3 regions of the Caballeronia sp. M1242 genome follow, and region 1 is predicted to be linked to each of the others. Evidence: predicted binding sites of a transcription regulator. Region 1 holds the regulator's gene; each other region holds the start of a gene.

Region 1 (3,630 bases):
GCAGCAGGTGCTCGAATCGAACCTGCCGGTGATGGCGAGCGAAGACGCGCTGATGGAACGCGGCGGCGTGTTCGCGCTGATGGGCCCGACGGGCGTCGGCAAGACCACGACCACGGCCAAGCTCGCCGCGCGCTGCGTGATGCGCTTCGGCGCGAGCAAGGTCGCGCTGCTCACGACCGACAGCTACCGCATCGGCGCGCACGAGCAACTGCGCATCTTCGGCAAGATTCTGGGCGTCTCGGTCCACGCGGTGAAAGACGCCGCGGACCTGCAACTCGCGCTCTCTGAACTGCGCAACAAGCACATCGTGCTGATCGACACCATCGGCATGAGCCAGCGCGATCGCATGGTGTCCGACCAGATTTCGATGCTCTGCGGCGCGGGTCATCCGGTGCAGCGCCTGTTGCTGCTCAACGCGACGAGCCACGGCGACACGCTCAACGAAGTGGTGCAGGCCTACAAGAGCGCGGCCGACCAGCCGCCGCTCGCGGGCTGCATCCTGACCAAGCTCGACGAAGCGACCAATCTCGGCGGCGTGCTCGATACCGTCATCCGCTACAAGCTGCCGGTGCATTACGTCTCGACCGGGCAGAAGGTGCCGGAGAACCTGTACGTCGCGACCAAGCGTTTTCTGATCAAGAGCGCGTTCTGCATTCCGCGCGAAGGCTCGCCCTTCGTGCCGCAGGACGACGAGGTGCCGGCACTGCTCTCCGCATTGTCCGCGCGCGCCACCACCGAACTGCATGAGGTCCGCTTTGGATAAGTTCGTGCTCGACCAGGCCGAAGGTCTGAGAAGGCTCCTCACGCGTGGCGGTACGCGCGTGGTCGCGGTGGCGGGCGGGCCGGCGGGCATCGGCTGCACGTCGGCGGTCGTGAATCTGGGCGCGGCGCTGTCCGTGCATGGCAAGGACGTGCTCGTGATCGACGAGCGGGCGAACGCGGCATCCGCTGCGCGCCTCGCCGGAACGTCGGGCGCAGGAGCGCTCGCCGCGGTGATGTCCGGCCGCGAAGCGCTTCAGGACGCGGTGACGCGCACGCCGTTCGGCTTCTCGCTGCTCGCCGCGCCACGCGACGAACGCATCAGCCACGACGCCGCGCAGTGCCGCGCGCTGCTCGACGGTCAGGCGGACATCGTTCTGATCGACGCGCAGCTCGATCGATACGGCGCGCTCTCGTCGCTCGCGGCGCAGGCGCATGACTTTCTCATCGTGACGCGGGTGGCCGCGTCCGCGATCACCGAGGCGTACGCGTGCATCAAGCGTCTGCACTACGCCCATGCGATCGGCCAGTTCCGCGTGCTCGTGAATCACGTGCAGAACCCGGCCGACGCGGCGGTCGCGTTCGCCAACCTGTCGGGCGTCGCGAGCCGGTATCTGGCCGTGTCGCTCGTGCAGGCAGGGTATGTGTCCGAGGATGCGCGCGTCACTCGGGCGAAGGAGCTCTCGCGCTGCGTGGTGGAAGCGTTCCCGGCGACAGCCGCGGCGCGCGACTACCGGCAGATCGCGGCGGAGCTTCTGCATTGGCCGATGCGGCCCGCGCCGTCTGAGCGCGAGACGCAGGTCCGGAATGACGCGCGGTTTTCGGTTGGCGAGGCTGACAAGGGCGGACGGGAGACGGGGCGCATGGCGTCGATGTTTTCCAGTCATGCATTGACCAGTACGGCGTCGATGTGATCAAGATTAAGGTGACTCAGATGTACAACGCCCAAGGCAAACTCTCTCAGTCGGACGTCCTGACTAAATATGCGCCGCTCGTTCGTCGGCTCGGACTTCAGCTCGTCGCCAAAATGCCGGCGAGCGTCGATCTCGACGACCTGATTCAGGCCGGCATGATCGGTCTTCTGGATGCGGCGAGCCGCTACAAGGAAGATCAGGGCGCGCAGTTCGAAACCTACGCGAGCCAGCGCATTCGCGGCGCCATGCTCGACGAGCTGCGTGCGAACGACTGGCTGCCGCGCAGCATGCGCAAGACGTCGCGCGAAGTGGAATCGGCGGTGCACAAGGTCGAGCAGAACCTCGGCCGCGCCGCGAGCGAAGTGGAAATCGCCGAGCACATGAAGATGCCGCTCGACGAATATCAGTCGATGCTGCAAGACCTGCACGGCAGCCAGCTGATCTACTACGAAGACTTCGATCGCTCCGCCGACGACGAGCCGTTCCTCGACCGTTATTGCGTCGATCGTTCGGACCCGCTGTCCGCGCTGCTCGACGACAGCCTGCGCGGCGCGTTGATCGAAGCCATCGACAAGCTGCCGGAACGCGAAAAGCTGCTGATGAGCCTCTACTACGAACGCGGCCTGAACCTGCGCGAAATCGGCGCGGTGATGGAAGTGAGCGAATCGCGCGTGTGTCAGCTGCACAGCCAGGCGGTCGCCCGTTTGCGCGCGAAGCTGCGCGAGCAGTCGTGGACGAGCGTCGAGGCGTAATGCGCTAGCCGGCTTCGAAGTCTCGCGCTTCGGCGAACACCGTTTTGCCGATGCCGAGACTTTTCGCGCGATACATCGCGCGGTCGGCGGCGCGCAGCACGGCGTGGATGTCGGCGTGGCGAGCGTCGGCGGCGCTCGACAGCATGCACGCGCCGATGCTCGCCGAGACCGAAACCGGCCGGCCATCCACCGACGTGATCGAAGCGAGCGCCGTGTGAATGCCCTCGGTGATCGCGAGGACGGCCGTGCGGCTCTGCGCCTGAAGCGCGAGCACCACGAACTCGTCGCCGCCCAGGCGCGCCACGGTGTCGCTATTAGACATGCGGCGGGCGAGCACGTTGGCGAACTGCTGCAATAGCAGGTCGCCGACTGCGTGACCGTAGGTATCGTTGACTTCCTTGAAGCCGTCGAGGTCGATCAGAAGCAGAACGGTGTCCTGCGTGGCGTCGGACATCGTGCGATTGACGATGTGTTCCAGCGCGTAGCGGTTCGCGAGACCCGTGAGCGGATCGGTCGATGCCTGACGCGCGAGATCGCGATTGGCGTTGCCGAGACGATCGACGAGCACGGTCAGATACACCGATGCCGCCAGCACGCTCAACGCGAGCCCGAGCGAGGCGGACAGGTTAGCGTTCCACCACGGCTGCCAGAGCGCGAGCGCGCCGATCACGGTCATCGCGGTGGCGCAGGAAACGGCGAGCGTGCGCTTGCCGTAACGGCAGCCCGAGCCGATCAGAAACCAGAAGACCACCCACAAGAGCGGCAGCGCGGTTTCGCCGCCTGCGGCGAGCGCGGCGCCGACGAGCGCCTGATCGGCGATGGTCGTGACCACGAGCCGCTTCTTCGATGGCGACGCCATCCGGCTGACGATCAGCAGCGTGACCGCGCCGTACACCACATAGAGCCCGACGATTTGCGCGACCAGCGACGCATCGCGCGAAGGGTTAAGCCACGCGTAGCAAGTATAGGCAAGCAGCACCGCGGCGCCGAGCACGACGCGCAGCGTGGCTTGCTCGCGTTCGGGATGCCGAAGCGCCGCCCATGCAAACGCATGAGGCCAGCGTGGCGGGTGGTGGGCCTGCTGCATGTGAACCCCTCGATTTTTTCTTGTTCGTTCGGCGCGTTTGTCATGGGCGCGGTCGGCCGTAGGGTTAACGGCAAAGCGTTGCGTTGCTTGAGCTTCGTGGGGATGACGACGAAGCGAC
Region 2 (3,630 bases), 790 kb from region 1:
CCACGCCTCCGGCAGGAGCAGCCAACATGCACTCGCCGCGCGATGAAGCGGTAGACTGAGCGATTAGCCCTTCAAGCCGCGCATCCACCGATGACCGCCCCACGCTTTCGCAACGCCGCGCGTTACTGGCGCTCGCCGCTCGTGCCGGACGCGGACATGGTCACCGCCGAGTACTACGATCACGCGTTCACGCCGCACTGGCACGACGCGTACACGGTGCCTGTCATAGAAGCGGGCGCGGAGTGTTACGACTATCGCGGCTCGCATCATGTGGCGGAAGCGGGGTCAGTGCCGGTCATCAATCCGGGCGAGCTGCATACCGGCGCGCGCGCCGTCGATGCCGGGTGGCGTTATCGCGTGTTCTATCTGCCGGTGCCGTTCGTGGAAGCGCTCGCGCGTGAGCTGTCGCCGCGCGCGGGCTCGCCGTGGTTCTCGACCGACATCATCCGCGACGACGATCTCGCGCGCCGGCTTTTGCGCGCGCATCGGGCGCTGGAGAGCCTGACGAGCGATGCCACAAACGACGCCACCCGCGCCGATCCGCTCGCCGCTGAGACTGCGCTCGTCGATGCCGTGACGACGCTGCTCGCCCGGCACGCGCTGCAACGCCCATCGTGCGGGCCGCCCGCCGCGGATGCCGCCCGCGTCGCCACGATGAAATCCCGCCTCGCCGACGATCTGCTGGAACCGGTCACGCTCGCCGAACTGGCGCGCGTCGTCGGCCTTTCGACCTTTCACGCGGCGCGGCTTTTTACGCGCGAAACGGGTCTCGCGCCGCATGCGTGGCGCAATCAGTTGCGTATTGCGCGGGCGCTGCCGGCGTTGCGCGCGGGGGCGTCGATCGCGCAGGTCGCGGCGGCGAGCGGCTTCACCGATCAGAGCCACTTCACGCGGCATTTCAAGCGGGCGTTCGGGGTCGCGCCGGGGCGCTGGCGGTGATTGGCCGGGAGTGCGGGAGTTGCTCGCCGTGAACGGCGAGAGGCTTCGCCGACCGCGGCTGTTTCACGCGGCACGGCAAGCAGCCGTTCCGCGTTGCGCCGGGGGCGCTGGCGGTGAGTTGCAGGAGGGCGTGAGTCGCGTGCCGTCGGCGGCGAGCGCGACCCGACCGTGACGCCAAAGTCAACACGAACGCCAACACCGACGCCCACCACGCCGATGCACCCTCGTTTCGCACGCACGACGCGTGCAACGAAAACCACTCCGGGACCGCACAGCACCGCAATCTGCATCACGGCCGCGTCCGCCCAAGCAACCGCGCGCGACAACACTGACACCGCAAGAACGTACAAGCTTTCGCATTCACGCCGCCTTATCCTCCGCGAATCAGGAGGACGATCTTGAACGCACCATCCGGCAACGCCTGGCGGGAACTCACCGCCGGCGCTCGCGACACCATTCCGATGATGATCGGCGCCGCGCCCTTCGGCGTGATCTTCGGCACGCTCGTCACGGCTAGTCCGCTCACGCTCTGGCACGGCCAGCTGATGTCGCTCGCGGTCTTCGCGGGCTCGGCGCAGTTCATCGCGGCCGGCATGATCGCGGGACACGCGAGCTTCGCCGTCATCTGGGCGACGACCTTCGTCGTCAATCTGCGCCATGTGCTCTATTCGGCGACGCTCGCGCCCTACGTCGCGCATCTGCCCGCGCGCTGGCGCTGGGCGCTGGCCGGCCTCTTGACCGACGAAGTGTTCGCCGTCGCCTACGCGCACTATCGAGCGCGCGCGCCGGGCGAAACAGGGCCGCACTACTTTCTCGGCTCCGGTCTCGCGATGTATGCGAACTGGCAAGCGTGGACGCTCATCGGGCTCTTCTTCGGCGCAGCGTTTCCGGGGCTCAAGTCGCTCGGGCTCGATTTCGCGATGGTCGCCACGTTCATCGCGATCATCGTTCCGCAACTCGTGGCGCTGCGCTTCATCGCGGCGGCGCTGGCCTCGGGCGTGCTGTCGTTCGCGTGGCAAGGCTGGCCGTACAAGCTCGGGCTGCTCGCGGCCGTGCTCGCCGGCGTCGCCGTGGGCTTGCTGCTGACGCTCATCGAACAGAAACCGCGCATGAAAGACGCCAAGGAGCGCGCGCAATGAACTACGTCATCCTGATTGTCGGCATGGCGCTCGTCACGTATCTGATCCGGGCCGCGGTGTTCGTGCTCGGCGAGCGGCTGTCGTTTGCGCCGGTCGTGCGCACGGCGCTCGGCTTCGTGCCGGTGACGGTGCTCACCGCGATCATCGTGCCGATGACGGTCTCGCCGCACGGCAACGGCGCCGAGCTGACGTGGCGCAATCCGCAACTGATCGCGGCGTTGGCGGCGATCGCCGTCTGCGCGCTGACACGCCGCGCGCTGCTAACGATCGCGGTATCGCTCGGCGTGTTCTTCGTCTGGCAGCTCGTCGTGCTGCGCTGAACACCGAAGCGAGGCGCCTTTCTAGAGCCCTCAAGTTTCCGGCCGCTCCGCCGTTATCTGAAACGAACGGACTCCGCCCGCGCGGCAGGCCGACAGCATTTCCCGCCATCGGGCCAGCCGAGCGCGGAACCGGAAACCGACATGCGTCAAATCACTCTTTCGTTGCGCGATGAAACGATCGCGTCGCTGAATCGCGACTTCGAGGCGTTCCTGCGTCTGTCGCTCAAGCTCGACCCGCAGTTCGTCACGCCGTCGTTCGAGGACTTTTTGCGCGCGAAGCTGCTCGACAACGACACGCCGCTCACCGAGCAGGCCGTGCAGCGCATGCTCACGCACGGCCAGTATGCGTGGGCCAAGCGCGCGCTCGACAAGGAGTTCCCGGATGTCGTCGAAATTCTGATCCGGCAGGCGGCCGAGCATGGCTTCGCGTTCGCGATCCGCTCCGACTGGAGCGCCGAGGATCTGGTGAAAGCGTCGCGCGAATGGGCGACGGCCATCGTCACCGAAGCCAAGGGCGACGCCTCGCAGGTGGACGTGCTCGCCTCGCAGATCAAGTCGGCGGCGGTGGATATCCGCGAAGTCGAGCAGAAGATGCAGACGCCCGCCTGGCGGCTCGCCGATTCGCTGCGCCAGCGCGTCTTCGATGCGAAGATCGCGGTGGAAACGAACGTCGGCTCCACCGCGCGCGAAAAGCTCGGCGAACTGCGCGCGCTGCTGCGGCTGGGCATCTTCTACGGATCGATCCAGAAACAGGAAGCGCAGCAACTGCTGGAATATCTGCGCTCGATGCGGCCGGAGCTTTTCGTCGACGAACCCTACGACGGCTTCACGCGCTTCGCGGCGTGGCTGCGCAGCATTTTCGGCAGCGCGCCGCGCGTGCCGCGCGCCTCACGCGCCCCGCGCTGAACGAGCGCGGCCCTACTCCCACATTCCCTTCAGCCGCGCGGCGATATCGATCTTCGCTTTCGCCGCCGCGGCCAGGCCCGCCGCCGTCGGCGCGGCCGCGACCGGCACCGGCGGCCATGCGCCGGCCTCGAAGTGCTGCATCAGATGCGGCGGAATGAAGCGCGTGCGCTGCGCCCACACGTGGCGATCGCCGAGATTCGTCTGGTTGTGCACGTAGAAACGCTGCGGCGTGACGATGTGCAGATCTTCTTTCGCCCGCGTCATCGCGACATACAGCAGGCGGCGCTCTTCGTCGATTTCCTCGTCGCTGCCCGTGCCCATATCGG
Region 3 (3,630 bases), 270 kb from region 1:
GTCAGATAAGACACCACGCGCTCAGTGCCGCCGTAGAACTTCGGAGGAACTGCTTCGTGCAACGGTGCAATTTGTGCGATTCGCATAACGTGACTCTCCTGAGTGGCCGCTTAAGGCGCGGTCGGCGCCGATGGGCCATGAAAGCTGTTGTGTGGACACCGCTGTGGCGCTCCGGTCGAGCGTTGCGCGATGCCATTCGGGCGGGCCGCGGTGTGTCGCTCACGCCGCCCAAAGATCGGCCCGGCTCTCGACCGGGTTATCCCTTACGTTCATTATCGGGATCGAGAGCGGCATTTCACGTCATTTTTCAATCGCTTAACCTTGTTACAGCGCGAAACACCGGCTGTTACGAAGTCAAAAATTGCACTCAAGCGGTCGAAGGAGACGATTTCGACTGGCAATGCGAGCGGCGAGGCACCCGGTAGCAGGCGCCGTGCCCGCACTGGTCTCAAGTCCATCCGGCCGCTGCCGATAAAGGCATTTGCCGACGCGCAGCAAATTTGACTGCGCATGTACGAACTTTTCCTACACGATTTCGGGCGAAAGTCTGTCGGCGCGTCGGCAGGTTCTTCCGATTCCCGCGATGGGCGCGTTGCCGGAAAATCGGGCCGACAAGACGAGCGGGGCCGGACGCGTCGCGACTGAGCGCGTCCGAGCAAACGTTTCCCGCTGGGCCTGACCAGCCATGCAATGACTCGGGGGAAAGATGACGGCCACCACCATGAGCACGCTCGCGGAAATCCGCGAGGTGAACTTGTCGTATGTGCTGCTCGCGCAGCGGCTGCTTCGGGAAGACCGCGTTCTGGCGATGCATCGCCTCGGGCTGTCCGAGGAGGTGGCCGAGATCGTGTCGTCGCTGACGCCGGCGCAGGCGGTGAAGATCGCGGCTTCGAGCCATGTGCTGTGCCGCTTCCGTTTCGACGACCACGCGATCCTCACTTCGCTTGCCGACAAAGACAAGCGCGCGGCGCTCACGCAGGCGGAGCTGCAAGTCGCGCTTTCGGATGCGGCGATCGAGATCGGTTAAACGGGCTACGCAGCAAGCCGACGGCAACTTTGAGGTCGCGCCGTCGCGTGAATGCGGCCGATCGATCAGACGGCGCGCTTCGAGGGGAGTCCATCGCGCCACCGGCTCGATGTGGCGTTTTCGGCCGACCGGCTCCAGTGATGGCCCCTTACCGACGCCTCATGACCACGACCGGCTCGTTCTGTATCCGGCGCACTCCGCGCGGCGGCGACTCGACCGTGCTCCGCCCCGCGCCTTCGATCCGTGCCCGTGCTGAATCCACGCCTTCGCGCACACGGACGAACGGCCGGACCGGCAAGCGCCCCGCACCCAACGCCCCCGCCAGCCCGCCCAAAGTTTTCCACCCGCGTGCCGTAAACAGTCTTAACCGCGCATGTGCGCCGGCCGTACCGCATTCCCAACCCTGAGGACCCGACTGTGCTGATTTTCGTTGGAACGCTCGTGACATTGCTGTCCGTTTTCGGCGGTTACGCGCTCGAAGGCGGCCATCTTGGCGCGCTCGTACAGCCGGTCGAAATATTGATGATCGCCGGCGCGGGCATCGGGGCCTTCATTCTCGGCAACGGCGTCAAGACCATCAAGTCGACGCTGCTCGTCATTCCTACTCTGTTCAAAGGCTCCAAGTACAACAAGGACGTGTACATGGAGCTGATGGGCCTGCTCTACGTGCTGCTCGCGAAGGCGCGCAAGGAAGGCACGCTCACGCTCGAAGCCGACATCGAAGACCCGCACAAGAGCCCGATCTTCAGCCAGTACCCGAAGCTGCTCGCGGATCATCACATTGTCGAGTTCATGACCGATTACTTGCGGCTCATGGTCGGCGGCAACATGAATGCGTTCGAAATCGAAAGCCTCATGGACGAAGAGATCGAGACGCATCACGTCGAGGGCGAAGCGCCCGCGCTGGCGCTGCAGAAAGTCGGCGACGCGATGCCCGCGTTCGGCATCGTCGCGGCGGTGATGGGCGTCGTGCATACGATGGCCTCCGCCGATCAGCCGCCCGCCATTCTCGGCGAAATGATCGCGCAGGCGCTCGTCGGCACGTTCCTCGGCATTCTCATTTCGTACGGCTTCATCGGGCCGCTCGCGAGCGTCGCGGAGCAGCGCGTCGCCGAGCAGACGAAGATGTTCCAGTGCATCAAGGTGACGATTCTCGCGAGCCTGAACGGCTACGCGCCGGCGATTGCCGTCGAGTTCGGCCGCAAGGTGCTGTTCTCCACGGAGCGCCCGTCGTTCTCCGAACTGGAAGAGCACGTGCGCCGGGTGAAGGCGAAGTGACGCGCCTCGTCCTCGCGACCCCGACCGGAGCCCTGCGATGAGCAGCGAAAAAGACCGTCCCATCTTCATCAAGCGCATCGTCGCGGGCCGCAAGGGCCACCACGGCGGCGCGTGGAAGCTGGCGTACGCGGACTTCATGACCGCGATGATGGCGTTCTTCCTGCTGATGTGGCTGCTCTCGTCGACCTCGCCCGTGCAGCGGCGCGGCATCGCGGAGTACTTCAACATGCCGCTCAAGGCGGCGATGGTCGGCGGCAAGAGCGTCGGCATGGACAACAGCATCATCACCGGCGGCGGGCGCGACATTTCGAGCAACGATCCGGGCGATGCCCGCAGTTCGGACGGCAAGACGCAATTCGCGCAGAGCCCGACCGCGAAAGCCGACGAGGAACTGCTGAAAGCCGCGCAAGGCGAACTCGAGCGGCGCGAGCAGGCGCGCCTTCATGACCTTCAGGTCAAGCTAATGGCCGCGCTCGAAGCCAATCCGACGCTGCACCAGTTCAAGCAGCAGATCCGCATCCAGTCGACGCAGCAGGGCCTGCGCATCGAGATCGTCGATACCCAGAAGCGCCCGATGTTCGCGCTCTCCAGCAACAGCGTGCAGCCGTACATGCGCGACATCCTGCGCGAAATCGGCCGGACGCTGAACGACGTGCCGAACCGCATCGTCGTGCAGGGCCACACCGACGCCGTGAAGTACGCGGGCGGCGAAAAGGGCTACAGCAACTGGGAACTGTCGGCGGACCGCGCGAACGCGTCGCGGCGCGAACTGGTCGCGGGCGGCATGGACGAAGCCAAGGTGCTGCGCGTGCTCGGCCTCGCGTCCACGCAAAACCTGAACAAGCAAGACCCGCTCGATCCGGAGAACCGGCGCATCAGCATCATCGTGCTGAATCACCGCGCGGAAGCCTCGATGCTGCGCGACGACGGCGGCTCGGCCGCGACGCTGGATAACGCTTCGGACGCCTTCGCGCCCGGCGCGACGCCGCTTCTCGGCCGGATCGTGCCGGGCGCGGCGCGGAAATAAGCGTGCAACGAGCAAATCTGCATAAAAAACGCTCAAGACTCCACACGTTTGCGCCGTCATCCGGACAAGAGGCAGCGAGGCGCAGACCCAAAGGCGACACATGATCAAGAACATTCTGGCAATCGACGATTCCGCAGCCATGCGGCAAATCCTCTCTGCCACGCTGACGACGGCGGGCTACGAGGTAACGGTGGCGTCCGACGGCAACGAAGGGCTCGAATGGGCGCTCGCCGAGCGATTCGATCTAGTGCTCACGGATCAGCACATGCCGCAAAAGAGCGGCCTCGACCTGATCGCG

Evidence for each region. Region 1 encodes FliA, which starts transcription of late flagellar genes. Its sites were predicted from a motif close to CTAAAGTTTNNNNNNNNNNNGCCGNTA; they were not measured.
Region 2: JYK05_RS09320 (DUF4088 family protein) is a predicted target of FliA. The motif match lies at 2,428-2,454, and genes of this name have one in related genera.
Region 3: motA (flagellar motor stator protein MotA) is a predicted target of FliA. The motif match lies at 1,358-1,384, and genes of this name have one in related genera.

The regions. Positions count from the first base shown of each region.
Region 1 is NZ_CP071129.1:2,781,736-2,785,365, reverse strand. It holds gene flhF (flagellar biosynthesis protein FlhF) at 1-763, shown strand, start outside; gene JYK05_RS13020 (MinD/ParA family protein) at 756-1,673, shown strand; gene JYK05_RS13015 (RNA polymerase sigma factor FliA) at 1,694-2,425, shown strand; gene JYK05_RS13010 (diguanylate cyclase) at 2,430-3,512, opposite strand.
Region 2 is NZ_CP071129.1:1,995,961-1,999,590, forward strand. It holds gene JYK05_RS09305 (AraC family transcriptional regulator) at 91-939, shown strand; gene JYK05_RS09310 (AzlC family ABC transporter permease) at 1,401-2,078, shown strand; gene JYK05_RS09315 (AzlD domain-containing protein) at 2,075-2,398, shown strand; gene JYK05_RS09320 (DUF4088 family protein) at 2,540-3,304, shown strand; gene JYK05_RS09325 (ATP-dependent helicase) at 3,317-3,630, opposite strand, start outside.
Region 3 is NZ_CP071129.1:119,380-123,009, forward strand. It holds gene JYK05_RS00545 (glycosyltransferase family 4 protein) at 1-86, opposite strand, end outside; gene flhD (flagellar transcriptional regulator FlhD) at 707-1,027, shown strand; gene motA (flagellar motor stator protein MotA) at 1,445-2,305, shown strand; gene motB (flagellar motor protein MotB) at 2,343-3,332, shown strand; gene JYK05_RS00565 (response regulator) at 3,433-3,630, shown strand, end outside.